DNA from 4 places in the Variovorax sp. LjRoot175 genome. Region 2 is predicted to be linked to each of the others. Evidence: predicted binding sites of a transcription regulator. Region 2 holds the regulator's gene; each other region holds the start of a gene.
What was found. The regulator sigma-54, encoded in region 2, starts transcription at its own class of promoters, with help from an activator protein. The targets are predictions, from matches to a motif close to TGGCANGNAANCTGCTTT.

Region 1 (7,072 bases), 4.5 Mb from region 2:
CATGCGCAAGAAAAGTCTCGCAGCCCTGCGCATGCGCGCGCGACACGGCCAGCCGGATCAGCGTCGCGCCCAGGTGCCCCTGGCTGCGGAACGAGGGATGCACCGCCAGCCGCGAGCCCCACCAGAGGCCCGGCGCCGCTTCGTGGATGCGCACCGTGCCCACCACCTGGTCGGGCATGCCGCCGAGGCAGGACATGGCCACCAGCAGCTGGGCCTGCGCATCGATCGCATCGCGGTCGTCGCCGGCGAAGATGCCTTGCTCGATGCAGAAGACGGCGCGGCGCAAGGCATGCGCCTCGTCGCGCTCCCAGGCCTGCGCGGCCTCGCGCACGAGGAACTCGACCGGCGCGTACTGCAAGGCCGGTTCGACGACGTCATCGAGGATGCAGGGCATGTTCAGCTTTCGTAGACCGACAGCGACGAGCAGGCGCCGCACTTGCCGCAGCCGGCCTTGATGTCGCTGGACCGGAGATTGGCTTCGCCCAAGCTGCGGCCGAGCGGTTGCAGGATCGATTTCATGAACTCCGGCGAGGGCGCAGGATGGTCTTCCAGCGGCGTCCCGCTGATCGGCACGAAGGGCACCACGAAGGGATAGACGCCGAGCACCAGCAGGCGGTCGCAGATCTCCAGGATCGCTTCGCGCGTGTCGCCCAGCCCGGCCAGGATGTAGGTGCTGACCTGCCCCCGGCCGAACACGCCGACCGCCGCCTCGAAGGCGCTCATGTAGCGCGCGACCGGCACGCTGGCCTTGCCAGGCATCACGCGCTCGCGCACTTCGGGCGTCACCACTTCGAGGTGCATGCCCAGCGAGTCGATGCCCGCGGCCTTCATGCGATGGAACCACTGGTCGTCGTCGGGCGGCTCGCACTGGCCCTGGATCGGAATGTCCACCGCCGCCTTGATCGCGAAGGCGCTCTCGCAGAGGATCTGCGCGCCGCGGTCGGTGGCGTTCGGCGTTCCGGTGGTCAGCACCATGTGCTTGACGCCATCGAGCAGCACCGCGGCGCGCGCGACCTCGGCCAGCTGTTCGGGCGTCTTGCGCGCGATGGTCCGTCCCGCCGCGAGCGACTGGCCGATCGCACAGAACTTGCAGCTCTTCTTCCGGCTCTCGTAGCGGATGCAGGTCTGCAGCACGGTGGTGGCCAGCACGTCCGAGCCGTGCAGCGTCGCGATGTGCGAGTACGGCACGCCGTCGAAGGTCTGCATGGCATAGAAGCGCGGCTGCTTCGGAAAGCTGATGCGCGCGATCGGGATGCTACCGCGCGTGAGGGTGCTGCGGCCTTCCGCATCCGGCGCCTGCGCCGTGAACGGCGAGTTCCACGCGCTCGAGGTGTGGACCGGCACCATGATCGTGTGGCCGTCGACTGTGATGGCCTTGTGGTCCGACGGCCCCGCGCCGCCGCGGCGGCTGGCCGCGCCGGCGCCCGGATCAGCCAGCCGCAAGCCGAAGGACTGCAGCTCGGTCATCAGTTGCCGGCTCGATGGGGTTTCGCTCGTGGTCATGGCGGGTGCTCCCGGTGTCGTTGGATGAAGTGCCCGATGCGGGCGTGCCGTGCATGGGCTGCGTGGTCGTGGCGGGGCGGTCGTTCAGCGCCAGGCTAAGGAGCTCGGGCCGCGCGTAGTGGCCGACCGAATCCATCATTCGCTTGCGCTTGGCAATCAAGGCCATGTCGAGGTCGGCGATCACCATGCCCTCGCCCTCGGTGAGCGGCGGCGCCAGGTGCTTGCCTTCGGGCGAGACAATGGCCGTGTGGCAGCCGCCGCGCAGCGCCTTCTGCAGGCCTTCGTCGGGCGTGACGGCGCGGATCTGTTCGTCGGCCAACCAGCCCGTGGCATTGACCACGAAGCAGCCCGACTCCAGGGCGTGATGGCGGATCGTGACCTCCATCTGCTCCGCGAAGATCGGCCCGACCAGCGAGCCGGGGAACTGCGCGCAGTGGATCTCTTCGTGCTGCGCCATCAGGCTGTAGCGCGCCAGCGGGTTGTAGTGCTCCCAGCAGGCCAGCGCGCCGACGCGGCCGACCCGCGTGTCGACCACCTTGAGCCCGGCGCCGTCGCCCTGGCCCCAGATCATGCGTTCGTGGTACGTCGGCGTGATCTTGCGGCGCTTGAGCGCAAGGCGGCCGTCGGCGTCGAAGACGAGCTGCGTGTTGTAGAGGCTGCCGTGGTCGCGCTCGTTCACGCCCAGCACCACGACCACGCCGCGCGCCCTGGCCCGTTCGGCCACCGCGTCCGTCACCGGGCCCGGCACCACGACCGCCCGCTCCATCAGCCGCAGATGGGCCGGGCCCTGCTGTACCGGCGGCTGCACGAAGGAGAAGTACGGGTAGTAGGGCACGAAGGTCTCGGGGAAGACCGCGAGCTGCGCGCCTTTGGCCGCGGCTTCGTCGATGGCCTCGCAGACCTTGTTGACTGTGCCGTCGGGGTTCTCGAAATCGGGCGCGATCTGAATCGCAGCGGCCCGGACGATGCGTGGTGTCGACATGGCAGCGCCCCGGTTCACAGCGTCCAGGTGTCCAAAATAAAGGCGTTGGCCTTGCGATGCAGCAGGATGATGTCGAGCACGTCGAGCGGATTGATCGGCGTGATGCCCGGGATCAGCGCGCCTTCGCCATGGCCGTACAGCGCCTGCAGCGCGAAGCGGCAGGCGTAGACCTTGCCGCCCTCTTCCATGAACTTGGTGATCTGCTTGTTGAAGTTCTGGTGGCCCGGAAAAGCTTCGTCGCCGAGCGTCGGAAAGCCGCGCTGCACGCCCAGCGTGACGCCGGGGCCGTACAGCAGGATGGAAGTCTCGAAGCCCTTGCGCTTGAGGCGCGTGGCCTGCAGCAGGTTGACGAAGCCGATCGAGCCTTCGAAGGCGACCGTGTGGAAGGTGACGAGCGCTTTCTCGCCCGCTTCTGCCTTCACGTCTTCGAAGACTTTTTCTTCGTAGTCGACGAGGTGTTCGCCGGCGGCGTTCGCGGGTTTGAGGACTTTGGGCATGAGGTACTCCGGTAGAGGAAAAGACGTTGATCGGTGGGTTGCGCGCCCTTCGATTTCGCACGCTCTGTGCCACTGGCCGGCGGCCTGTTTGCGATCAAGTCGCGATCAACGAGAAGCGGTGCGGCCTGGGGCCCGGCAAAAAAATTCCTAGGCCCGCCAAAGGGCCGCCGAACGAGTTTCAGGTGGCCGCTTTTGCACTCGATTGAGGCACCCGCCATGCAATCAATGCACCCGATCAATGGACCTGCATGCACGCGATCAATGCATCCGGGCCAGAGAAGCCCGGCACGCTTCATGCGTCGAATGTGCTGCGCCCATGCAATCAACCCATGCGATCAACCACCCCATGAGCAAGACCACCCAGCAATGGCAAAAGCGCCTGGAGAGCAGCAACAAGCCGGCCTACCTGCTGCTGGCCGACCTGATCGCCGACGACATCCGCACCGGCCGCCTGATCGCGCGCGACAAGCTGCCCACGCTGCGCGACCTGGCGGCCGATCTGCATCTCAACTACACGACCGTTGCACGCGGCTATGCAGAGGCGCGCAAGCGCGGGCTGATCGATTCGCGCTCGGGCACCGGCACCTTCATCCGCGGCGGCAGCCCGAGCCTTCCACTGCGCGGCGGTGGCGGCGCCGAAATGACGATGAACCTGCCGCCCGAGCCGCAGGATGCGGCGCTGTTGGAACGAATGAGCGAGAGCGCCGGCCGCGTCATGGCCGAAGCCGGCATGTACGAACTGCTGCGCTATCAGGACTTCGGCGGCACGGCGCGCGACCGCGAAGCCGGCATGCAGTGGATCCGGCCCCGCGTTCCCGATTGCCGGCTGGACCAGATCCTCGTGTGCCCCGGCATCCACAGCGTGCTCACCGCGCTGTTCTCGCAGCTCGCGCGACCGGGCGAGCTGATCTGCGTGGAAGCGCTGACCTACCCCGGCGTGAAGGCGATCGCGACCCAGCTCGGCATCCAGCTGCATGCCCTGCCGCTCGACGAGGAGGGGCCGATGGGCGAGTCCTTCGAGCATGCCTGCAAGACGCTGCGACCGAAGGCGCTGTACTGCAACCCCACGCTCAACAACCCGACCACGGCCACCATGTCGCGCGCACGCCGCGAGGCGCTGGCCGACATCGCGCTGCGCTACGCCATTCCGATCATCGAGGACGACGCCTACGCGATGCTGCCGCGGCAGGTGCCGCCCGCCATCGCCACCCTGGCGCCGGAACTGACCTACTACATCACCGGCTTCTCGAAGACCCTGGGCGCGGGCCTGCGCAGCGCCTACGTGCGCTCCCCCGGCGCGCGGCAGTCGCAGCGGCTGGCCGGCGCGATGCGCGCGACCACCGTGATGTCATCGCCCATCACGAACGCGCTGACCACGCTGTGGGTGGAAGACGGCACGGCCGACGCCATGCTGCAGGCCATCCGCGCCGAGTCCACCGTCCGGCAGGCCCTGGCCAGCCGGCACCTGGGCGCGCACGGCATCGCCGCGCAGAGCGAGGGCTTCCATCTGTGGCTGCCGCTTTCCTCCGCCTGGAGCCCGGTCGAGTTCGCTTCCTACCTGCGCACGCAGAACGTCGGCGTGGTCGCCAGCGCAGCCTTCTCCACCGACGGCACCCCGCCGGAGGCGGTGCGCATCTGCCTCGGCGGGCCGATGTCGCGGGAGGCGTGCGACCACGCGCTGCGCCTGATCGCCGACACGCTGGCCCATCCGCTGCATCCGCACGCCACGGTGATGTAGCGCCCTGTAGGCCAACGCCCACGTGCGCGCATTGCCTTCTCCGGCAGGGCGGGAGGGGAGCGACGGCTAACCTGCTTGCACATTCAGTTCCTCCTCCCGGCGCTACGGCGCCGTTGCACAGCGCCCAACGGGGCGCTGTTTTTTTGCTGGCTGCTCAGTGCGTCTGGCGGCGCAGCGCCTGCACGTCGGCATGCAGCGAAAGCGCCCAGGCGCGGCGATCGCGGCCCCAGGCAGGCTGGGGCTCGCCGAAGCGCACGATCGCCAGCAGCGGCGGCGCCTTCAGCACCTGCCACAGCGAGCTGGCCAGGTTGTCGTCGTCGATGTAGCGCGGCGCCTGGCTGGTTTCGCCGGTGGCGGCATCGGCAAAACGCAGCGCGATGGGCTGCACCGGCGCGCCCGAGGAGATGGCGGCCTGCAGCAGGTTAGCGTGGAAGGGCAGCACGCTGCTGCCGTCGCTGGTAGTGCCCTCGGGGAACACCGCGATCAGGTCGCCGTTCTTCAGCGCCTCGGTCATGTGGTGCACCACGCGCAGCGCATCGCGGCGGCGTTCGCGCTCGATATACAGAGAGCCGGCACCGTTCGACAGCGTGCCGATCAGCGGCCAGTACTGCACGTTCGCCTTGGAGACGAAACGCACGTGGCGCGCCGCGTGGATGGCGAGGATGTCGAGCCACGAGAGGTGGTTGCTCACCATCAGCACCGGCCCGTGGGTCGGCGGCGTGCCCTGCACCACGAGGCGGATGCCCATCAGGGTCAGCATGCGCTCGGCCCACTGCTGCACGCGCTGCTCGCGCTCCGCGGGCGAGAGCTTGTGGAATTGGCTGCGGATGGTCCACCAGCCGACATGCGCGTGAGCCAGGGCGCGCACCAGCTTCAAGAAGGCGGACAGGGCCTGCATCGCGCGGTGTTCCCCCGGTCAGCCGTGGACCAGCCGTCCGCCCACCAGCGTGAAGCGCGCCTGCCCGCGCAGCGCGTAGCCGCCGAAGGGCGTGTGCTTGCCCTGGCTGCGCAGCGCCTCGGGCCGTACCTGCCATTCGAGCGCGGGATCGACGACGCAGAGGTCGGCGGCCAGGCCCGGCGACAGCCGGCCCGCTTCCTCGACGCCGATCAGCTTTGCCGGCGCCGCGCTCACGACCTCGATCGCGCGCGCCAGTCCGGCGCCGCTCTGCTCGCCCCATTGCAAGGCCAGCGGCAGCAGCAGTTCGAGCCCCGTCGCGCCCGGCTCGCTTTCGGCGAAAGGCAAGGTCTTGGCATCGGCCTCCACCGGCGTGTGATCGGACACCAGCGCGTCGATGGTGCCGTCGGCCAGCCCGGCGGAAAGTGCATCGCGGTCGCGCTGCTGGCGCAGCGGCGGGTTGAGCCGCGCGCGGCTGTCGAAGTAGCCGATGTCGGTGTCGGCCAGGTGCAGCGAGTTGATGCTGACGTCGCAGCTGAGCGGCAGGCCTTCGGCCTTGGCGGCGCGCACCAGGGCCACGCCGGCCGCGCTCGACAGGCGGCACAGGTGCACGCGCGCGCCGGTGCTGCGCATGAGTTCGACGATAGTGAAGATCGCGATCGTTTCGGCCGCGACCGGCACGCCGGCCAAGCCGAGCCGCGTGGCGAGCGGGCCGCTGGCGGCCACGCCCTTGCCCAGGTCGCGGTCCTGCGGGCGCAGCCACACGGTGTAGCCGAAGGTGCTGGCGTAGAGCAACGCGCGCTGCAGCACCTGCGTGTTGCCCAGCGGGATGTCGGCCTGGCCGAAGCCGATGCAACCGGCCTCGGTGAGCTCGGCCATTTCGGTGAGCACTTCACCGGCGAGGCCGCGCGTGAGCGCGCCGAGCGGGAACAGGCGCGCGCTCTGCATCTTCTCGGCGCGGAACTTGAGCATCTCGACCAGGCCGGGCTCGTCGAGCACGGGGTCGGTGTCGGGCGGGCAGACCAGGCTGGTGACGCCGCCGGCCACCGCCGCGGCCATCTCGCTTTCGAGCATGCCTTCGTGCTCGTAGCCGGGTTCGCGCAGCCGCGCGGCCAGGTCGACCAGGCCGGGCACGACGAGGCAGCCCTGGGCATCGAGCGTGCGGTCGGCGCGGAAGTCGGCGGGTGTGCTGCCGATGGCGAGCACCTTGCCGTCGGCGATGGCCACGTCGGCCTGGCGGTCGATGCCCGACGCAGGATCGATGACGCGCCCATTGGTGATCAGGATTTTCATGCTTCGTTTCCGGCGACGATGCTCATCACGGCCATGCGCACCGCGATGCCGAATGTGACCTGCGGCAGGATCACGCTCTGCCGGCCGTCGACCACGGCCGAGTCGATCTCGACGCCGCGGTTGATCGGCCCCGGATGCATCACGATCGCATCGGGCTTGGCGAG
Region 2 (7,072 bases):
GCGGCAACCAGCAGGAAGCCCGCTTCGGCGGGCTTTTTCATCCGCCGGCGGAAACCGGATCCATGAGGCCGCATACAATCGCCCAGCAAGTTTCGTGCCTTTTATGACATCGTTACATTCCTCCTCCGTTTCTCGCCACCTTTGTCGCGCTTTCGTATTCGCCTTGGGCGTGGCCGGCTTCGTGTCGGCGGCGCAGGCCGAGAAGGCGGACCGCACCAAGCCGATGAACATCGAGGCCGACGCCATGCGCTACGACGACCTCAAGCAGACCAGCGTCTTCACCGGCAACGTGGTGGTGACCAAGGGCACCATCATCATCCGCGGCATCCGCATCGACGTGCGGCAGGATCCCGAGGGCTACCAGTACGGCATCGTCACGGCCGCGCCCGGCAAGCTGGCCTATTTCAAGCAGAAGCGCGACGCCGGCCCCGACGAGTGGATCGAGGGCGAGTCGGAAGTCATCGAGTACGACAGCCGCGCCGACAACGTGAAGTTCATCCGCCGTGCGGTGATGCGTCGCCTGGTCGGCGCGACACCCAACGACGAAAGCAGCGGACCCTTGATCGTCTACGACCAGAGCAACGACACCTTCACCGTCAACGGCTCGCCGCTGCCGCCCAATGCGGGCGTGGCGACCCAGCCCGGCGGCCGCGTCAAGGCCATCCTCACGCCCAAGGCGGCCGCCTCCGCGCCCGCTGCCGGGTCCGCCAGGCCGGCGGCGCCGGCCGCCTCCGCGCCGGCGTCCGGAACGGGCCTGCGCTCGACCACCACGCTCGGCGGAGAGCAGCGCAAGTGAGCGGCGGCAACGAAGTCCTGGGCAGCCGCCTCGAGGCGCGCGGCCTGCAGAAGAGCTACGGCAGCCGCAAGGTCGTCAAGGACGTCTCGCTCGGCGTGCAAAAGGGCGAGGTGGTCGGCCTGCTGGGGCCCAACGGCGCGGGCAAGACCACCTCCTTCTACATGATCGTCGGGCTGGTGCGGGCGGATGCGGGCGAAATCAGCATCGACGGCGAACCGATCGCGCACATGCCGATCCACCGCCGCGCCCGCATGGGCTTGAGCTACCTGCCGCAGGAAGCTTCGATCTTCCGCAAGCTCACGGTCGAGGAGAACGTGCGCGCCGTGCTCGAGCTGCAGCGCGAACTCGACGACGCGGGCCGGCCGGTGCCGCTGTCGAAGCAGCGCATCGAGGAACGCCTCGGCGAACTGCTGCACGACCTGCGCGTCGACCATCTGCGCGATTCGCCCGCGCTGGCGCTGTCGGGCGGCGAGCGCCGCCGCGTCGAGATCGCGCGGGCGCTGGCCACGCAGCCGCGCTTCATCCTGCTGGACGAGCCCTTCGCCGGCATCGATCCGATCGCGGTGATCGAGATCCAGCGGATCATCAGTTTCCTGAAGGAACGCGGCATCGGCGTGCTCATCACCGACCACAACGTGCGCGAGACGCTGGGCATCTGCGATCACGCCTTCATCATCAGCGACGGGCATGTGCTGGCACAAGGCACGCCTTCGGAGATCGTCGACAACGCCGAGGTACGACGCGTGTACCTGGGCGAGCATTTCCGGATGTAGGGGACCGTACTTCGATGAAGCAAGGGCTCTCGCTTCGCGTTTCCCAGCACCTGGCGCTCACGCCGCAGCTCCAGCAGTCGATCCGGCTGCTGCAGCTCTCCACGCTCGAATTGAGCCAGGAAGTGGAGCAGATGCTCGACGAGAACCCGTTCCTCGAACGCACGGCCGAAGAGGCGCCGCGCGAGGAGTTCGGTCTCGAGGCGGCCGATGCGCCGGTGCGCGACGAAGACCGCCAGGCCGAGGGCGAGGCTGACTTCGTCCCCGGCCCGGCCGCGGCGCCGGCCGAGGTGGCGGTCGCCGCCAACGGCGATGCCGAAGCGGCTGCGCCCGCCGACAGCGAACCCGACTGGGAGGGCGACGGTACGGTCGACCTCGCGCCCGACGACAGCGAATGGGGCGGCGATGCGCCCGCGCGCGCCAACAACCTCGGCGACGACGAGCGCACCGATGCGACCGAGCTCGCGCGCAGCCAGGAATCGCTGCAGTCCTTCTTGCACCGGCAGGCGCTGTCGCTGCGCCTGGACGAGAACGACTGCGCCGCGCTGCGCTTCCTGATCGAATCGCTCAACGACGACGGCTACCTCGAGGATTCGCTGCCGGCGCTGGCCTCGGGCCTCGCGGGCGACGACAACGACCAGTTCGACGAACTGGTGCATCACTTCCAGGTCGCGCTGGGCCTGCTGCAGAGTTTGGAGCCGGCCGGCGTCGGCGCCCGCAGCCTCGGCGAATGCCTGACCATCCAGCTGCGCCAGCTGGCGAGCGCCAAGGAGAGCGAGGAGGAGGCCCAGGTGCGCAAGACCGCCATCGCGATCTGCAAGCAGCCGATGGAGCTGCTCGCGCGGCGCGACTTCAAGCGCCTGGCCACGCTCACGCGCAGCAACGAAGACGAGGTGCGCGCCGCACTGCAGCTGATCGCCAGGCTCGAGCCCAAGCCGGGGCGCCGCTTCGTCGACGTCGAGCGCAACATCGTCGTGCCCGACGTGATCGTCACGCGCATCGGCCACGGCACCAACGCGAAGTTCCGCGTCATGCTCAATCCCGAGGTCATGCCGCGGCTGCGCGTGCACGACATCTATGCCGGCGCGCTCAAGCAGCACAAGGGCGAGGGCAGCCAGGCGCTGTCGCAGCGGCTGCAGGAAGCGCGCTGGTTCATCAAGAACATCCAGCAGCGCTTCGACACCATCCTCAGGGTCTCCAACGCGATCGTCGAGCGGCAGAAGAGCTACTTCGTGCACGGCGAGCTCGCGATGCGGCCGCTGGTGCTGCGCGAGATCGCCGACGAGCTGGGCCTGCACGAATCCACCATCAGCCGCGTGACCACCGCCAAGTACATGGCCACGCCCTATGGCACCGTCGAGCTCAAGTACTTCTTCGGCTCGGCGCTCGGCACCGAAACCGGCGGCAACGCCTCCAGCACCGCGGTGCGCGCGCTGATCAAGCAGTTCGTGAGCGCCGAGGACGTGAGGAAGCCGCTGTCCGACAGCCAGGTGTCCGAGATGCTCAAGGAGCAGGGCATCGAGTGCGCGCGCCGCACGGTGGCCAAGTACCGCGAGGCACTGCGCATCGCGCCTGCGAACCTGCGCAAGGCACTCTAGCGATGAGTCGCCGTCCGAGTCCGCTCCCAAGCTGGATTCGCCTCGGCCTGGTCTTGATGGCGGTGCTTCTTCTCGCCAGCGGCTGCGCGATGCTGCCGGCCGAATTCGAGCGCACGCCGTCCAAGGCGATGCCCTTGTCCACCGGCACCGTGCTGGGCCGCATCGCCAAGGCCTCGCAGCCGGATGCGGACTTGAGCGGCTTCCGGCTCATGCCCAGCGGCGACTTCGCGCTCAACACGCGGCTCGAGCTCGCGCGCCGCGCCGAGCGCACGCTCGACGTCCAGTACTACCAGATCGACAACGACGAGACCGGCCGCTACCTGCTGCGCACACTGCGCGACGCGGCCCAGCGCGGCGTGCGCGTGCGGCTCCTGATGGACGATCTCTACACCGCGGGCGAGGACGAGCTGCTGCTCGCGCTGGCCGCCACACCCAACCTCGAGCTGCGGCTCTTCAACCCGTTTCCGGCCGGGCGCGGCAGCATGCTCAGGCGCTTCTCGGCCTCGCTCTTCGACTTCAGCCGCGTCAACCGGCGCATGCACAACAAGCTCTTCATCGCCGACGGCGCGATGGCGGTGGCCGGCGGGCGCAACATCGGCAACCCGTACTTCACGCAGACGGCCGGCGCGAACTTCATCGACCTCGACACCTTCGTCGCCGGCGCCCTGATCCCGCGCCTTTCCAGCCTGTTCGACCTGTACTGGAACAGCGAGCACGTGCGGCCGATCGAAACCGTGGTCGCGCCCACGCTCGCGCGGGAGGAACGGCAGCGGCGCTTCGAGGAGCTGACTGCCCCGGCCACCACCCCGGCACCACGTCCGCCGGCGCCCAATGACCTGCTGGGCTACAGCCCGATCGTCGAGAACCTCAACGCCGGCAAGCTCGACCTCATCTGGACCACCGCCGAGGCGTATGCCGATTCGCCCGAGCGCGTGATCGGCAAACAGGTCACTTACGGCGGCGTGCCGCTGCTCGACGTCGACAGCGTGCGCTACAACGTGGTCGAGCAGATGCGGCGCGGGCGTTCCGACGTGACGCTGGTGTCGCCCTACCTGATCCCCGGCAAGGAGGGGCTGGAGGTGCTGCGCGAGATCCGCCGGCGCGGCATGAAGATCAGCGTGGTCACCAACTCGCTGGCCGCCACCGACGAGCCCGTGGTCCACACCGGCTACCGCCGCTACCGGGCCGACATGCTGCGGCTCGGCGCCGAGATCCACGAGCTGAGCTCGGTGCGCACGCGGCGCAGCGTGCGCCTGGGCCTGTTCGGCACGCAGATCGGACGCCTGCACGCCAAGTCGGCCGTGATCGACGGGCGCACGCTCTTCGTCGGCTCGATGAATTTCGACCCGCGCTCGGAAGTGCACAACACCGAGATCGGCCTCTTCATCTTCAGCCGCGAGATGGCGCAGCAGGTGCTGAAGCTGGTCGAGGTGCTCAAGCAGCAGGGCGCCTACAAGGTGCGCTTCGCGCCCGGCACCGAGAAAATGGAATGGGTGAGCGAGGAGGCCGGCGTCGAACAGGTGCTCACCAGCGAGCCCGATGCGGGCTTCTGGGACCACCTGATGCTTGAGCTGCTGGCGCCGCTGGCGCCGGAGAGCCTGCTCTAGACCTCATTAGTAGCGATAACGGTCATGACGGTCATAACGGTCATGACGGTCATGACGGTAGTGATGGCGATCACCGTGCCGGTACTCGTCGCGGTATTCATGGCGGTAGAAGTGCCGCGGCGGCGGGCGGTGGTAGTCATACACGGGAGCCGGACGGTAGTGCCGCGGCGGCGGGTCGTAGTAGACCGGCGCCGGGGCATAGTGGACCGGGCTGGCAATGCCGACGGCGACCCCTGGCACATGGATGCCCACCGACACGGCCAGGTCCCTGGCGCTGGCGGACGTGGCGCCCAGCACGGCTGCGGCGGAGAAGGCGCCGGCGGCGATCCACTTGAAGAAACGGGTGTGCGCGATGTTCATGAAGAAACTCCTGAAGGCATGAAGTGCCGTTGGGGTCATTGCACCTGGCCCGCGTAAAGCAGGACCCGCCTGTTCCGTGAAGCTTGTTGCTGAATGTTGCAGCGCGGACGTACAGCTCAGGATCGGACTTACCACATAAAATGCAGTTTTGTGGGGTAAGAAATCCATGCCTGTCCAGCACGCCCTGTACCGCATGCATGAGCTGGCTTTCCGCACGCAGTACGCCGAGCTCAAGGAACGCACTGCGTCTGCGGGCCGCCTTCTTCAAGGAACGCCCGGGAGCCTTCAGTTGCGCCGGGGGACAGGCTATGCCTACTGGTATCGGGTCTTCTATCCGGCGCCTGGCAAGAAGGCCGAGCAGATCGTCTGCAAAGACGGGGACACCGCGGCACTCGACGAAGTGTCCCGCGAGATCGAGTTCGCCCAATGGACAAGCGCCCAGGTGAGAAATCTCAGGAAGCTCGATTTCCAGGTGGCGGACAAAGGCGTGGCGAGCGTGCTGGTCGAGCTTCACAACGCGGGCATCCTGGGCGCGTGCCTCGCACTGGTCGGAACCTTGGGCTTCATGGCCTGGTTGAACGAACTCGGAGCGATGGCGGTATCGGCCCGCACGCAGGACGTCGACATTGCCGCCCGGCAAAAGCTGAGGCTTGCAGCGCCGGCGTCCTTTCTTGAAGCGATGGAAGCCACCAGGCTTGGTTTTCATCCTGTTCCCGGGATTCCAAGCCAGGCGCCCTCGACTTCCGTGAAGCTCAAGGGCAGGGATGGATTGCGAGTCGACGTTCTGACGCATGGCGAGGAGCTTGGAAAGACCGTTCCCCTGCCGCAGCTGAAATGGCATGCCGAGACCGTGCCCCACTATGACTATCTGCTCGCGGAGCCAAGTCGCGCCGCATCGCTTGCCGGCGGCCATTGCATCCCTTTGACGTTGCCGCAGCCGGAGCGCTTCGTCTGGCAAAAGCTCTACGCGAGCGCCGAGCGCAAGGCCAAGCCCGAGAAAGCCGAAAAGGACCTGCTGCAGGCAGCGACCCTGGGAGCCGTCCTGGCCGAGCAGCAAGACGAGCTTCTGTCCGATTCGTTTCGGGATGCGCCAGCCGCACTCAAGGAAGTGGCGAGAACCCGCCTGCCTGCTTTGCGCAGGGCCTTGAGTGGGCATCCTCAAGCGCTCGAACAGTTCGAGCTCGCCCTCGGACCGGCAGCGAGGAAGCGATCGCGCCCTAGCTCGGCCGGTCCGTGATGTTGACCGCCTCGACCTGCACCAGGAGCCGCACCTTGTTCTCGAAGCCGAAGTTGATGCCCCAGGTGATGCCCCAGTCGCTGCGCTCCACGATGGTCTCGAAGTCGCCGCCGCAGACCTGGCGCTTGATCAGCGGGCTGAGGTAGCAGCCGAAGCGGCTGGCCTTGAGCTTGATGGGCCGCGTCTGGCCCATCAGCGTGAGCGTGCCGTCGACTTCGGCGACCTTGTCGCCGTTGAAATCGATCTTGTCGGCCACGAAGCGGCCGGTCGGAAATTCCGCGACGTTGAAGAAGTCCTTGCTCAGCACGTGGCGGTTGAGCAGGTCGACGCCGGTGTTGATGGAGCCGATGTCCATCGTGATGTCGATCTTGCCGTTCTTGCCCGTGGTATCGATCTTGACCGTGCCGTCCTTGGTGCTGAAGCGGCCGCGGTTGGTGGTGGTGCCGTAGTGGCCCATCTCGTACATCACGAAAGTGTGGGTCGGGTCGACCACGTAGCTGGCGCCCTTGACCGGACCTCCTGCCGGCAAGGCGGCCATTTCCGGTGCCTGCTGTGCGGCGGCGAGGGTCGCTGCGGCCGCGAGCGCAGCGACGGCAATGGACTTCATCATGACGAGCTTTCGAATGGGGCGATGCAAAGAATGAACGAAGGTCAGGTCAAATCGGACGCAGGCCGGCGAGCACGAGCTTGAAGCGCACCTGCAC
Region 3 (7,072 bases), 3.4 Mb from region 2:
CGGCTCGGAGGCACGAAAGGATCGACGAGGGATTGGACTCGTCCTTGACCATGAACTCCATCACCTCGTCGGGCACGATGTGCTCGTGCTTTTCGTTGAACAGGGGCAGCAGCTCGCTGATGGAGAGCAGGCCCTGCCAGCCGTACTTGGCAACCTCGGCCGATTGCGGCAAGAGCGAGGTCTGGTAGTTGACGTCGAGCATGCGCGCGGTGTTTTCGGCCCGCTCGGTGTAGCGCGACATCCAGTAGAGGTGATCGGCGGTGCGTGACAACATGCTGTGGTGCTCCCCTGATCAACCCACTTGGGTTTGCGATTGCGATTGCGACTGCGATTCCGAGCGCGGCTTGGTGCGACGGTCCCCTTCGAGAATCCAGGTGTCCTTGGTGCCGCCTCCCTGCGACGAATTGACGACCAGCGAGCCCTCCTTGAGCGCGACGCGCGTGAGGCCGCCGGGCACCATCTGCACTTCCTTGCCCGAGAGCACGAAGGGGCGCAGGTCGATGTGGCGCGGCGCGATGCCGGCCTCCACGAAGGTGGGCGAGGTCGACAGGCTCAAGGTGGGCTGCGCGATGTAGCCGTCGGGCTTGGCGAGCACGGCTTTCTTGAAGTCCTCGATCTCGGCATGCGTCGCCGCCGGGCCGATCAGCATGCCGTAGCCGCCGGCGCCGTGCACTTCCTTGACCACCAGGTCCTTCATGTTGGCCAGCGTGTAGTCGAGTTCCTCCTTGTTGCGGCACATGTAGGTGGGCACGTTCTTGAGGATCGGCTTCTCGCCGAGGTAGAACTCGATCATCTTCGGCACGTAGGGGTAGATCGACTTGTCGTCCGCCACGCCGGTGCCGACCGCATTGCAGATCACGACGTTGCCCTCGCGGTAGGCGCGCATGAGGCCGGCGCAACCGAGCGTCGACGTGGGGCGGAACACCTCGGGGTCGAGGAAGTCGTCGTCGACGCGGCGGTAGATCACGTCGACGCGCCGCGGGCCGCGCGTGGTGCGCATGTAGACGAAGTCGTCCTTGACGAAGAGGTCCTGCCCTTCGACCAGCTCCACGCCCATCTGCTGCGCGAGGAAGGCATGCTCGAAGTAGGCGCTGTTGTACATGCCGGGTGTGAGCACCACCACGGTGGGCTCGGCGGTCGCGGGCGGCGCGGAGGCGCGCAGGGTTTCGAGCAGCAGGTCGGGATAGTGCGCCACCGGCGCGACGCGGTTCTGGCTGAACAGCTCGGGGAAGAGCCGCATCATCATCTTGCGGTTCTCCAGCATGTAGCTCACGCCGCTGGGAACCCGCAGGTTGTCTTCGAGCACGTAGTACTCGCCGTTGCCGGCCGCGTCCGGCGCGCGCACGATGTCGATGCCGGAGATGTGCGAGTAGATGTCGTTGGGCACCTTCACGCCCACCATCTCGGGGCGGTACTGCGCGTTGTTGAAGATCTGCTCTGAGGGGACCACGCCGGCCTTGACGATCTCCTGCCCGTGGTAGACGTCGTGGATGAAGCGGTTGAGCGCGGTCACGCGCTGCACCAGCCCCTTCTCCATGCTTTCCCACTCGTGCGCGGGAATGATGCGCGGCAGCAGGTCGAAGGGGATCAGGCGCTCGGTGCCCGAACCGTCCTCGTCCTTCGCGCCGTACACGGCAAAGGTGATGCCGACCCGGCGGAAGATCATTTCCGCCTCCTCGCGCCGCGATCGCATCACCTCGCCGGGCTGCTTCGCGAGCCATTGGTCGTAGCGCTTGTAGTGGTTTCGGACCGCTGCGCCATGGTAGGGCAGCTGCTCGTACATCTCGTCGAATTTGTGCATGGGACGACCAATCTCCTTGGGCGTAGCTTAGCAAGTTCAGGGCCAGTGCTTCTAGGGAACAACGTGGTGCCAGTAGCGTTTCGCGGTCCGGCGCTGGCATTCGCGGGGGCACGCGCGGCATGCCGCGGTCGTTACCGCCGGCCCCAGCGCGCCGATTCGAGGTCGAAGAGAAGCGCACAGCGCCATCGCCGCGCTGCGGCATCTGCGAAACGATGCCCACCACCTGCAGGTCGCGCCCCTCGAGCGCGGGCGCCAGCGCATCACCCGCATAGGCGGTCGCGCGCCAGCCCGCGAGGCCGGCGCCGGCCATCGCGCCGAGCAGCAGCATGGCCAGGGCCGAGCGTCGCAATCCCCGCAGCAACAGCCCGCCGGCGACCGCGGCCAACAGCACCCCGGCGTAAACACCACCATGTCACAGCGCCGCCTGCTGCAACTGCAGCGCAGCGCCCAGCACCGAGCCGGCCATGGCGGCAAAGAAAGCCAGGCCGCGCGGCTCCCCGCCCGGCGTCACGCAACGATCCCTGATGACATGCTGCAATCGCTCCCTTACACGCTCTCTGTGGCGCGCTAATTGCTAACCGTGTGGGCTAGTATGCGTCTCACTCCGAGGCAACCTCGACGTTCCGAGAAAAAATGTCCATCCACGCCGCTCTCCACCACGTCACCCACTACAAGTACGACCGCCCGGTGCAATTGGGACCGCAGGTGATCCGCCTGCGCCCCGCGCCGCATTGCCGCAGCAACGTGATCTCGTATTCGTTGCGCGTCGAGCCCGAGCAGCACTTCATCAACTGGCAGCAGGACCCGTTCGCGAACTACCAGGCGCGGCTGGTGTTCCCCGAGAAGACGCGCGGGTTCAAGGTCACGGTCGACCTCGTGGTCGAGATGGCGGTCTACAACCCCTTCGACTTCTTCCTCGAGCCGCAGGCCGAGAACTTCCCTTTCAAGTACACCGAATCGCAGGCGCAGGAACTCGCGCCCTACCTCGTGGCCGACCCTGCCACGCCGCTGGTCGCGGCCTACCTCGAGAAGATCGACCGCAAGACGAAGCGCACCATCGACTTCCTCGTCGGCCTCAACCAGCAGGTGCAGAAGGACGTCGGCTACCTGATCCGCATGGAGCCCGGCGTGCAGACGCCCGAGCAGACGCTGGCCAATGCCTCCGGTTCCTGCCGCGATTCGGGCTGGCTGCTGGTGCAGCTGTTGCGCCATTGCGGCCTGGCGGCGCGCTTCGTTTCGGGCTACCTGATCCAGCTCACGCCCGACGTGAAGGCGCTCGACGGCCCCAGCGGCACCACGGTCGACTTCACCGACCTGCACGCCTGGTGCGAGGTCTATCTGCCCGGCGCCGGCTGGATCGGGCTCGACGCCACCTCGGGCCTGATGGCCGGCGAAGGCCACATCCCGCTGGCCTGCACGCCCACACCTTCGAGTGCGGCGCCGATCGAAGGCGCGGTCGACGAGGCCGAGGTCGAATTCGCCCACGAGATGAAGGTCACGCGCATCCACGAATCGCCGCGCGTGACCAAGCCCTATACCGACGATCAATGGGCCGAGGTGCTGGCGCTCGGCGAGGCAGTCGACGCGCGCCTGAATGCTGGCGACGTGCGCCTCACGATGGGCGGCGAGCCGACCTACGTCGCCACCAGCGACCGCGACGCGCCCGAATGGAACACCGATGCGCTCGGCCCGACCAAGCGCGGCTACGCGACCGAGCTCGTGCACAAGCTGCGCGCCGAATACGGCCAGGGCGGCTTCCTTCATTTCGGCCAGGGCAAGTGGTACCCGGGCGAACAGCTGCCGCGCTGGGCGCTGTCGATCTTCTGGCGCGCCGACGGCCAGCCGCTGTGGCACAAGCCCGAGCTCTTCGCCGACGAACGCACGCCCACCCACTACACGAGCGAAGACGCGCGCCGCTTCACCAGCGCGCTCGCGCACAAGCTCGGCCTCACCGACCGCTTCGTGCAGCCAGGCTACGAAGACGTCTACTACTACCTCTGGCGCGAGCGCCGGCTGCCGGTGAACGTCGACCCCTTCGATTCGAAGCTCGACGACGAGCTGGAACGCGTGCGCCTGCGCCGCGTGTTCACGCAGAAGCTTGATGCGGTGATCGGCTACATGCTGCCGATCGAGGCCGCGAACGCCGACACCGATGCGCCGGCGCTCGCCGGACCGGGCTGGAAGACCGGCCCCTGGTTCCTGCGCGACGACCGCATGTACCTGGTCCCCGGCGATTCGCCGATGGGCTACCGCCTGCCACTCGATTCGCAACCCTGGGTCAGCAAGGGCGACTATCCCTACCTGGTGGAGCGCGACCCCACCGCGCCGCGCGCGCCGCTGCCCGCCTCCACCCTTTTCCGTGCGCGCTATGAAGGCGGGCTCGCCGGCGCGCCGGTCGATCTGGGCGCCGTGCCCTACGACTTCGGCGTACCGCAGCAGGCGCCGTCCGCGCTGCGCTTCCAGGCCGCGCACGGCAACCCGGCGGCGGCACGCGCTGCCGCGGCCTCCTCCGATCCGACCGCGACCCGCGAGCCGCGGCGCGGCGAATCGGCCCACTGGATCACGCGCAGCGCGCTGTGCGTGGAGGTGCGCGACCCGCGCCGCGCCAACGGGCCGGCGGCCGAGAAGGTGGGGAGCGCCTCGGGCGTGCTCTACGTTTTCATGCCGCCGCTGGCGCGGCTGGAGGATTACCTCGATCTCGTCGCCGCGGTCGAAGCCACGGCCGAGCAGCTGGGCGTGCAGATCGTGATCGAAGGCTACCCGCCGCCGCGCGATCCGCGCCTCAAGATGCTGCAGGTCACGCCCGACCCCGGCGTGATCGAGGTCAACATCCATCCCGCGCACAACTGGCGCGAGCTGGTCGATCACACCGAGTTCCTCTACAACGCGGCCTTCGAGACGCGCCTGTCGGCCGAGAAGTTCATGACCGACGGCCGCCACACCGGCACCGGCGGCGGCAACCACTTCGTGCTGGGCGGCGCCACGCCGGCCGACAGCCCCTTCCTGCGCCGGCCCGAGCTGCTCGCGAGCCTCTTGCTCTACTGGCACAACCACCCGTCGCTGAGCTATCTGTTCTCGGGCATGTTCATCGGCCCGACCAGCCAGGCGCCGCGCGTCGACGAGGCGCGCAACGACCAGCTCTACGAGCTCGAGATCGCGCTCAGGGAAATCGCGCGCAACCGCGAGATCCACGGCCAGAACATGCCGGCCTGGATGGTGGATCGCACGCTGCGCAACATCCTGGTCGACGTCACCGGCAACACGCATCGCAGCGAGTTCTGCATCGACAAGCTCTACTCGCCCGACTCCGCCACCGGCCGCCTCGGCCTGCTGGAGCTGCGCGCCTTCGAGATGCCACCGCACGCGCGCATGAGCATCGCGCAGCAGCTGCTCCTGCGCGCCTTCATCGCCCGCTTCTGGGACGAGCCCTACAAGGCACCCGCCACGCGCTGGGGCACCGAACTGCACGACCGCTTTCTCTTGCCGACCTTCGTCAAGATGGATTTCGAGGACGTCATCAGCGAGATGCGGCAGGCCGGCTTCGCCTTCGATCCGGACTGGTTCGCGCCGCATTTCGAGTTCCGCTTCCCGCTGGTGGGCCAGGTCCAGGCCATGGGCGTGGAGCTGTCGCTGCGCAACGCGCTCGAGCCCTGGCACGTGATGGGCGAGGAAGGCTCGGCCGGCGGCACGGTGCGCTATGTCGACTCCTCGCTCGAACGCATCGAGGTGCGCGTGACCGGCCTCAACGAAAGCCGCCACGTCGTCACCGTCAACGGCCAGGTGCTGCCGCTGCAGCCCACCGGCACGGTCGGCGAATTCGTGGCCGGCATCCGCTACAAGGCCTGGAATCCACCCTCGGCGCTGCATCCCAGCATCGGCGTCCATGCGCCGCTCACCTTCGACCTGGTCGACACCTGGATGAAGCGCTCGCTCGGCGGTTGCCAGTACTTCGTCGCGCATCCGGGCGGGCTCAGCTACGAGAGCTTCCCGGTCAACGCCAACGAGGCCGAAAGCCGGCGCCATTCGCGCTTCTCGCGCATGGGCCATACCCCCGGCCTGCTGCGCACGCCACCGGCGACGATCGAACTTGCTGGAAGCCGCGAGTTCCCGTTCACGTTGGATTTGAGACGAGGATGAGCCCACCCCAGGCTTCGCGCACTTCGTGTCGCGCTCGCCAACCCCCTTGCAGGGGGCAACACCAGCGGCCCGACAAAGCCGGTTCCGCGGTGTTCCTGGATTCATCGCCCACCGCCCCACCGCCCCACCGCCCCATCGCGATGACGCCGATGTGACAATCGGCACATCTTGGACCCACTGAACGAATCCCTTTTCGACGCCCAGGCGCTGGAAGCGCCCGCCGAGCTGGCCTCGGCGCTCGCCCCGCCGGCAGCGCCGGGCCACTTCGACGAGCTGCGCGGGGCCGCGACGCCAATCGCGACCCCGCGCGTTGGCGGGCCCTCCCAGCCGGCGCCGCTGTACGAGGCTTCGTCCGCGCCACCCGCGGTGCATGCTGAAGAGGCCTCTGCGCGCGAGCGCCCGCCGCTGGCGCCCGCCTGGGCCGATTTCTTCGAGCAGCTGGGCGCCGCCGGCTTCAACGACCTGCCGCGGCGCGCGGTCAGCCTCGAGCGGCAGATCCGCGACAACGGCGTCACCTACAACGTGTACGCCGATGCCGACGGCCCGCAGCGCCCTTGGTCGCTCGACCTCTTCCCGCTGATCGTCTCGCCCGAGAGCTGGGCCCAGATCGAGGCCGGCGTGCTGCAGCGCACGCGCCTGCTCGACCGCGTGATGGCCGACGTCTACGGGCCGCAGCAGCTGCTGGCCGAGGGCCTCTTGCCGCCCGCGCTGGTGCACGGCCATCCGGGCTACCTGCGCGCGATGCACGGCGTCAAGCCGCCCGGCGACACCTGGCTGCACATCGCCGCCTTCGACCTGGCGCGCGGACCCGACGGCAACTGGTGGGTGGTGTCGCAGCGCACACAGGCACCCTCGGGCCTGGGCTACCTGCTCGAGAACCGGCTCGCGATCGCGCGCCAGTTTCCGCAGGCCTTCGAAGCGCTGCACGTGCAGCGCCTGGCCGCGACCTACCACGCGATGATGGAAGGCCTGCAGCACATGTGCCCCGCCGGCCAGCCGCCGCACATCGCGCTGCTCACGCCCGGGCCCTACAACGAAACCTATTTCGAGCACGCCTACCTCTCGCGCTACCTCGGCGTCACGCTGGTCGAAGGCAGCGACCTCACGGTGCGCGACCAGCGCCTCTACCTCAAG
Region 4 (7,072 bases), 2.4 Mb from region 2:
CGAAAGCGCTCCCCCTGCTGCGCCCGATCCCGTCGGGCGCAGTCGCCTGGGTGGGCGCCGCCTTGCTGCTCGCGGCCTCGGGCTTCGCTGCGCTCCCAGTCAAGGCGCAGGTCAAGGAAACACCGCCGGTAGCCTCGATGCCGGCCGCGAAACAAGTCGTCTCCAAGCCGCTGTGGCGCGACCTCACCGCTCGCCAGCAGCGCGCCCTGGAGCCGCTGGCCCCCCACTGGGACGGCCTGACCGAGCCCCACAAGCGCAAATGGCTGGCCTTGTCGCGCAACTACGCCGCGCTGCCACCCGCCGACCAGGAGATTCTGCACAGCCGCATGATCGAATGGGCCGCACTGAGCAACCACCAGCGAACGCAGGCAAGGTTCAATTTCGCCGAGGTCAAGCAGGTTCCGGTCGACGAGCGAAAGGCGAAGTGGGAGGCCTATCAGGCGCTCAGCGAGGAAGAAAAACGCAAGCTGGCCGAGCGCGCCACGCCCCGGCCGGGCGCCGCCGCGACGTTCCGGCCGGTGCCGCCCCAGAAGCTCGCGCCGCTTCCCGCAGTCGCGCCCGACGGCCAGCACACGCCGCGAATCCAGCTGGCGCCGTCCACGCCGTTGCCGGTGCGTCCGCAGCTCGTGGCTCCGGCGCCGCGTCCTGCTCCGGCAGCGGATCCTGCCTTTCCGCCCGTTTCGGCCGAAGCCCAGATCCCGCCTCCTTCCTCGACGCCCTCGACCGAAACATCCGCCTCTGCCGCGCCGCCGGTGCGCGTCACCGAGCAACCTTCCTCCGCGCCCTGACTCAAGGTGTCGATGGCTTCCAGTTCTCCCGAGGGGTCCGGCCCCGGCCGACCGCGTCTCGCCGAAACACCCGCACCGATCGCACCCACCGCCCTGATCGCGCCCAGCCTGTGGCGCCGCATGGCCTGCTGGCTCTACGAGGGCATGCTGCTCTTCGCCGTCGTGTTCGTCGCCGGCTGGCTGTTCAGCACCCTCGGCCAGATGCGCGATGCGATGGATTCGCGCCGGCACCTGCTGCAGGCCTTCCTGTTCGTCGTGTTCGGCGTCTATTTCGTGTGGTTCTGGTCCAAAGGCCAGACGCTGGCCATGAAAACCTGGGGCATCCGCGTGGTGGACCGGCTCGGCCGACCGCTCACGCAGGGCCGCGCGCTGCTGCGCTACCTCTTGAGCTGGGTCTGGTTCCTGCCGCCGCTCGCCGCCATCGCACCCTTCGACCTCGGCGGCGGCGAATCTTCCGTACTGATCTTCGGCTGGGTTATCGTCTGGGCCTTGCTCGCGCGCTTCCACCCCGAGCGCCAGTTCTGGCACGATGCCTGGGCCGGTACCCGCCTGATTCCCTCCAAGCCTCTCAGCCGCAGATGAGCGCCAACATCAACGACCCCGTCAATCCGCAGAAGTCGCGACGCGGCCTGGACCGCATCTGGCATGCCACCCTGATCTCGCTCGACGGCTTCCGCGCCGGCTGGGGCGAAGCCGCGTTCCGCCAGGAAGTCCTGTGCGCCATCGTCATGCTTCCGGCTGCGTTCTGGGTCGGCCACAGCTGGGTCGAGGTGTCGCTGCTTGCCGCGACCGTGATCCTGGTGCTGATCGTCGAGCTGCTCAACACCGGCATCGAAGCCGCCATCAACCGCGTGGGCCCGGAATGGCACTCTTTTTCCAAGAACGCCAAGGACCTGGGCAGCGCCGCGGTGCTGCTGTCGATCGTCCTGTGCTGCGGCGTCTGGGCGGCCGCGTTGTGGCAACGTTTCGCGACCTGAATGCAAGCTGAGCGTCATCCGATCGCGGCATGATCGGGGGATGACTCCTCGTTTCTCGATTTGTGTTTATTGCGGCTCGCGCCCCGGCGAGCGGACCGAGTTCGCGGCCGTGGCCCAGGCGGTCGGCCGCTGGATCGGCGAACGCGGCGGCCAACTGGTCTATGGCGGCGGCCGCACCGGCCTGATGGGCACGGTGGCGGAGGCCACGCGCACGGCGGGCGGCCGGGTGGTGGGCATCATTCCGAAGGCCCTGGTCGACAAGGAGCTCGCCAACCCACTGTGCGACGAGCTGCACGTCGTCGACACCATGCACGAGCGCAAGGCCATGATGGGCGAACGCGCCGACGCCTTCATCGCCCTGCCGGGCGGCATCGGCACGTTCGAGGAACTGTTCGAGATCTGGACTTGGCGCCAGCTCGGCTACCACGACAAGCCGGTCGGCATCCTGAACGTTGCGGGCTATTACGCCGGCCTGCTCGAATTTCTTGCCCACAGCGTGCGCGAGGGCTTCATGGGCGAATGGCAGATGGGGTTGATACGAGCGGGCGGCGAAGCCCCGGCCCTGCTCGAAGCCCTGGTCGAGGAAGCGGGCCGCCATCCGCGTGGCGACAAGCTCGCCGAGATGCTCTGAGCGCCCTAGACGGCGGCTTCGTCCTCTTCGCCGGTGCGGATGCGTACCACGCGCTCCACATTGGTCACGAAGATCTTGCCGTCGCCGATCTTGCCCGTGCGGGCGGCGCTCACGATTGCGTCGACACAACGTTCGACATCGGCCTCGTTGACCACCACTTCGACCTTCATCTTCGGCAGGAAGTCGACCACGTACTCCGCACCACGGTAGAGCTCGGTGTGCCCCTTCTGTCGGCCGAAGCCCTTGACCTCGGTCACGGTGAGCCCGGTGACGCCAACCTCGGCCAGGGCCTCGCGCACGTCGTCGAGCTTGAACGGTTTGACGATGGCGGTGATTTGCTTCATACGGTCTCTCTTCCGGCGGTTTCGTTGAACTTGCTGGTAGGGTAGCGCCAATCCGTAACCCGCAGCGACGATCTCGTCGATGCTCTCGGCGTCCTGCATGTAGCGTGCCAGGATGCCGTCGCATCGGCCGTCTTCGCGAGTTGCCGGCGAGGCCACCCGCTGCGAAATTATGTCATTCGCCTTCGGAAGCCATGGCTTGTCGAACGCATTCCACGCCCGGCGACTGGGACTGATACGCTCGGCGCTCGATGCGCTCAGGTTCTTCCGCCGGCTTTTTCGGCTCCTTCCTTCCCTGGCTCCAGGGCCAAGCCTACCCGCTGCTGGTATTCACCACGCTGATCTGGGGCGCCAACGCGGTGGCCGCCCGGCTCGCGGTGGGCGAGGTGTCGCCCATGATGCTGACCTTCTCGCGCTGGATCGTCTGCTGCATCGCGCTGGGCCTCAGTTCGCGCCGCCAGATCGCGGCCCACTGGCGCAGCCTGCTGCCCTCGTGGCGCTACATCACCCTCATGGGCACGGCGGGTTTCACCGGCTTCAATGCGCTGTTCTACGCCGCCGCCCATCACACGACGGCGATCAACATCGCGATCATCCAAGGCACCATCCCGGTGCTCGTGCTGGTGGGCACGCTGTTCTTCTTCCGTACCCGGATCAGCTGGCTGCAGCTCGCAGGCGTGGTGCTCACCATCGCGGGCATCGCCATGGTGGCTTCGCGCGGCCAACTGGCCTTGCTCGCGGACCTGGCCTTCAACATCGGCGACGTCTGGATGATCATCGCCAGCCTGCTCTATGCCGGCTACGCGCTTGGCCTGCGCCGCCGCCCGCAAGTGCCGGCCATCGTGTTCTTCGCCGCCACGGCGGCAGTGGCCTGTCTCGTCTCGGTGCCGCTGGTCGCGGCAGAAATCGCGATGGGCGACTTCTTCATGCCGACGCCGAAGGGCGTGGCGCTGATCCTCTTCATCGGACTTCTGCCCTCCTTCATTTCGCAGATCAGCTTCATCCACGTAGTCGGCCTGATCGGTCCCGCGCGGGCCGGCGTCTTCCTCAACCTGGTGCCGATCTTCGGGCCGCTGCTGGCCGTCCTCGTGCTGGGCGAAGCGCTGTCGACCTATCACGCGGTGGCGCTGGCCCTGGTGCTCGGCGGCATCTACATTGCCGAAACCCTAGGCACACGCAAGCGTTGACGAGGCTCCTTTGACCAACCCTGTCATCCGCATTCACGGCGCGGCATCCGAGATCGATGCCGCGGCCTGGGACGACTTGCTGGCCACGCAGGCCGCGCCCTCCCCCTTCATGCGCCATGCCTACCTGGACGCCTTGCACCAGAGCGCCAGCGCCTCGGCCCGCAGCGGCTGGACGCCCCGCTTCGTCACGCTGTGGCGCGGACGGCAGCTGGCGGCCGCCTGCCCGCTCTACATCAAAGCGCATTCCTACGGCGAGTACGTGTTCGACTGGGCATGGGCCAATGCCTATGAGCAGCACGGGCTGGCCTACTATCCGAAGGCGGTCGTTGCCGTGCCCTTCACGCCGGTGCCGGGTGCGCGCCTGCTCGCGCGCGACGCCGGCAGCCGCGCCCTGCTGGTGCAGGCGCTCGTGGCTTGGTGCAAGGAAGAGGAGCTCTCGTCGCTGCACCTGTTGTTCGCCGCCGACGAGGACATCGCCGCCTGCGCCGATGCGGGCCTGATGCTCAGGCACACCGTCCAGTTCCACTGGAACAACATAGCCCCCACGCTCGGCACTGGCGTGTCCTCGCTGCCCCCCGAGGGGGCGCGTTCCGCCTTGGAGCGGCCCGGCGGCGAAACCGGCTGGAAGGATTTCGACGCCTTCCTCGCCAGCCTCTCGCACGACAAGCGCAAGAAGATCCGGCAGGAGCGCCGCAAGGTGCACGATGCCGGCGTGAGCTTCCGCTGGTCGCGCGGCGCCGACATCGGCGACGCCGACTGGGACTTCTTCTACCGCTGCTATGCCCGCACCTACCGCGAGCACGGCAACCCGCCCTACCTGAGCCGCGACTTCTTCCACCGCATGGCCACGAAGCTGCCCGAAGCCTGGCTGCTCTTCGTCGCCGAGCGCGGGGGCCAGGCCATCGCCAGCAGCTTGATCGCGCTTTCGGACGATGCCTCGGTCGCCTACGGCCGCTACTGGGGCGCGCTCGAGCGCGTGGATTGCCTGCACTTCGAGGCCTGCTACTACCAGCCGCTCGCCTGGTGCATCGAACACGGCGTGCAGCGCTTCGAAGGCGGCGCGCAGGGCGAGCACAAGATGGCGCGCGCGCTGCTGCCGGTGAAGACCACCAGCGCGCACTGGCTCGCCCATCCGGCCTTCGCCGACGCCGTGGAACGATTTCTCGAGCGCGAGGGCGAGGGCATCGAGAACTACATCGACCATCTCGGCGAACGCAGCCCGTTCCGCCATGCCGAATGAGTGCCGAGAGAACGGCCACTGCTATCTACATCTTCCGCGCTCGGCCCAGTCTGCGCCTGCCGCCGCCGGCGATGGCCGCGACCAGCTGCTGCACGAGCGCCCGCGCGAGCGGCGACAGCGTGCGGCCGTCGAGCGACAGCACCTGCAGGCGACGCTGGTGCATCTGCGGCTCCACGAAGGGCCGTGCAACCAGCGTGCCGTTCTCGATCAGGTGAACGGCCGTGAGATGGCCGGAGAGGACGATATCGGGCGCGCGCACCAACGGCAGCAGCACCGATGAAAAATTGCTGACGAAGGCGGGCTCGTAGCTGAGCCCCTGCACGCTGCAACTGAGGTCGAACAACTGCCGCGCGGTGACGCCCTTGCTGCCCACGGCCAGCGGATGGCGCACCACCTCGGCCACGCTGACGGCGCGCTGGCGCGCCAGCGGATGGTCCGGGGACATCAGCGCGTACACCGGCGCGGGCGCCGAGTGCTCGATGCGGAAACCGCGCTCGGGCGCAACCGCGTACTTGAGTGCGATGTCCGCTTCGCCGCGCCCCAGCAAGGCACTGACTTCGTCAGGCGCACCCACATGGAGCTGCAACTGGCTTTGCGCATGCGACGCACGAAAGCGGCGCATCACCTCGGGCATGAAACCCACCGCGAAGCCCTCGGTGCAAGCCACGCGGACGCGGCCCGCTTCCCGGCCGCCGATGCCGCGCACCTGCTCGACCACCTGCTCGGTGTCGGCCAGCGTCGTTCGCAGATGGGCGGCCAGGCGCTCGCCGGCCTGCGTGAGCGCCATGCCTCGCGCCTTGCGCTCGAACAGCGCGGTCCCCAGCGAATCCTCGAGCTTCGCGATCTGCCGGCTCACGGCGGACGACGCGACATAAAGCCGGGCCGCCGCCTGGCTGACCGACCCGTGCAGCGCCACCTCCATGAAGTAGCGCATCGGGATGCTGAGGATCGAGGGTGTCATTGGCGTGTTCTCGAGCGTTGCCTTGAAGGCAATGGTAGCTTGCCAATTCGGTGGTTCACGCAATGCTGTTCAGGCCTTTTACTTGCATCCTCGCCATCACACGCATCCACGACCATGCAACGCAACGACTGTCTCTCCGCTGCCGCCGCCTACTTCGACGACGGCCGCTTCCTGGCCGACCTGCGGCGACGCATCGCGTTCCGAACCGAGAGCGACACCGGCGCCACGACGCCCGCGCTCGGCGCCTACCTGCGCGAGGAGATGAGCGCACCGCTCACGCGGCTCGGCTTCGCCTGCGAGCTGATCGACAACCCGGCGCCCGGCGGCGGACCCTTCCTGATTGCGCGCCGCATCGAGGGCGCCGAGCTCCCCACCGTGCTGACCTACGGCCATGGCGACGTCGTCAGCGGCCAGGACGCGCAATGGCGCGAAGGCCTCGGGCCGTGGACGCTGACGATCGAGGGCGAGCGCTGGTACGGACGCGGCACGGCCGACAACAAGGGGCAGCACACCATCAACCTCGGCGCGCTCGCACAGGTGCTGCGGGCACGCAACGGCCGGCTGGGCTACAACGTGACGCTGCTGCTCGAGATGGGCGAGGAGGCCGCGTCGCCCGGCCTGCATGAGGTCTGCAGGCAGCAGGCCGACAAGCTGCGCGCCGATCTGCTGATCGCCTGCGACGGGCCGCGCGTGAACGCCCGGCGCCCGACGCTGTTCCTCGGTTCGCGCGGCGCGGTCAACTTCAGCCTGCGGTTGCGCGCCCGGCCGCGCGGCTATCACTCCGGCAACTGGGGCGGCGTGCTCGCCAACCCGGCCACGGTGCTGAGCCATGCGGTGGCGACGCTGGTGGATGCCAAGGGCCGCATCCTGGTCGACGCGCTTCGGCCGCGAAGCATCCCGGACGCGGTACACGAAGCCCTGGCGGCCATCGAGATCGGCGGCGGCGC

Region 1: the regulator sigma-54 is predicted to act here: its motif matches at 3,037-3,054, upstream of ACSQ89_RS05270 (MSMEG_0572/Sll0783 family nitrogen starvation response protein).
Region 3: the regulator sigma-54 is predicted to act here: its motif matches at 2,362-2,379, upstream of ACSQ89_RS10605 (DUF2126 domain-containing protein).
Region 4: the regulator sigma-54 is predicted to act here: its motif matches at 2,833-2,850, upstream of ACSQ89_RS15275 (P-II family nitrogen regulator).

The regions. Positions count from the first base shown of each region.
Region 1 is NZ_CAXURY020000001.1:1,046,847-1,053,918, reverse strand. It holds gene ACSQ89_RS05285 (MSMEG_0567/Sll0786 family nitrogen starvation N-acetyltransferase) at 1-394, opposite strand, end outside; gene ACSQ89_RS05280 (MSMEG_0568 family radical SAM protein) at 397-1,467, opposite strand; gene ACSQ89_RS05275 (Nit6803 family nitrilase) at 1,430-2,485, opposite strand; gene ACSQ89_RS05270 (MSMEG_0572/Sll0783 family nitrogen starvation response protein) at 2,500-2,982, opposite strand; gene ACSQ89_RS05265 (PLP-dependent aminotransferase family protein) at 3,329-4,720, shown strand; gene ACSQ89_RS05260 (lysophospholipid acyltransferase family protein) at 4,875-5,618, opposite strand; gene ACSQ89_RS05255 (dihydroorotase) at 5,637-6,908, opposite strand; gene ACSQ89_RS05250 (aspartate carbamoyltransferase catalytic subunit) at 6,905-7,072, opposite strand, start outside.
Region 2 is NZ_CAXURY020000001.1:5,504,684-5,511,755, reverse strand. It holds gene lptA (lipopolysaccharide transport periplasmic protein LptA) at 104-796, shown strand; gene lptB (LPS export ABC transporter ATP-binding protein) at 793-1,569, shown strand; gene ACSQ89_RS27325 (RNA polymerase factor sigma-54) at 1,584-3,164, shown strand; gene ACSQ89_RS27320 (phospholipase D family protein) at 3,167-4,771, shown strand; gene ACSQ89_RS27315 (hypothetical protein) at 4,778-5,131, opposite strand; gene ACSQ89_RS27310 (GSU2403 family nucleotidyltransferase fold protein) at 5,325-6,368, shown strand; gene ACSQ89_RS27305 (YceI family protein) at 6,349-6,975, opposite strand; gene ACSQ89_RS27300 (YceI family protein) at 7,025-7,072, opposite strand, start outside.
Region 3 is NZ_CAXURY020000001.1:2,098,107-2,105,178, reverse strand. It holds gene ACSQ89_RS10615 (alpha-E domain-containing protein) at 1-274, opposite strand, end outside; gene ACSQ89_RS10610 (circularly permuted type 2 ATP-grasp protein) at 293-1,801, opposite strand; gene ACSQ89_RS10605 (DUF2126 domain-containing protein) at 2,435-5,938, shown strand; gene ACSQ89_RS10600 (circularly permuted type 2 ATP-grasp protein) at 6,116-7,072, shown strand, end outside.
Region 4 is NZ_CAXURY020000001.1:3,068,763-3,075,834, forward strand. It holds gene ACSQ89_RS15255 (DUF3106 domain-containing protein) at 1-788, shown strand, start outside; gene ACSQ89_RS15260 (RDD family protein) at 909-1,370, shown strand; gene ACSQ89_RS15265 (diacylglycerol kinase) at 1,367-1,765, shown strand; gene ACSQ89_RS15270 (TIGR00730 family Rossman fold protein) at 1,806-2,396, shown strand; gene ACSQ89_RS15275 (P-II family nitrogen regulator) at 2,402-2,740, opposite strand; gene ACSQ89_RS15280 (DMT family transporter) at 2,989-3,924, shown strand; gene ACSQ89_RS15285 (GNAT family N-acetyltransferase) at 3,935-5,164, shown strand; gene ACSQ89_RS15290 (LysR family transcriptional regulator) at 5,190-6,125, opposite strand; gene ACSQ89_RS15295 (M20 family metallopeptidase) at 6,240-7,072, shown strand, end outside.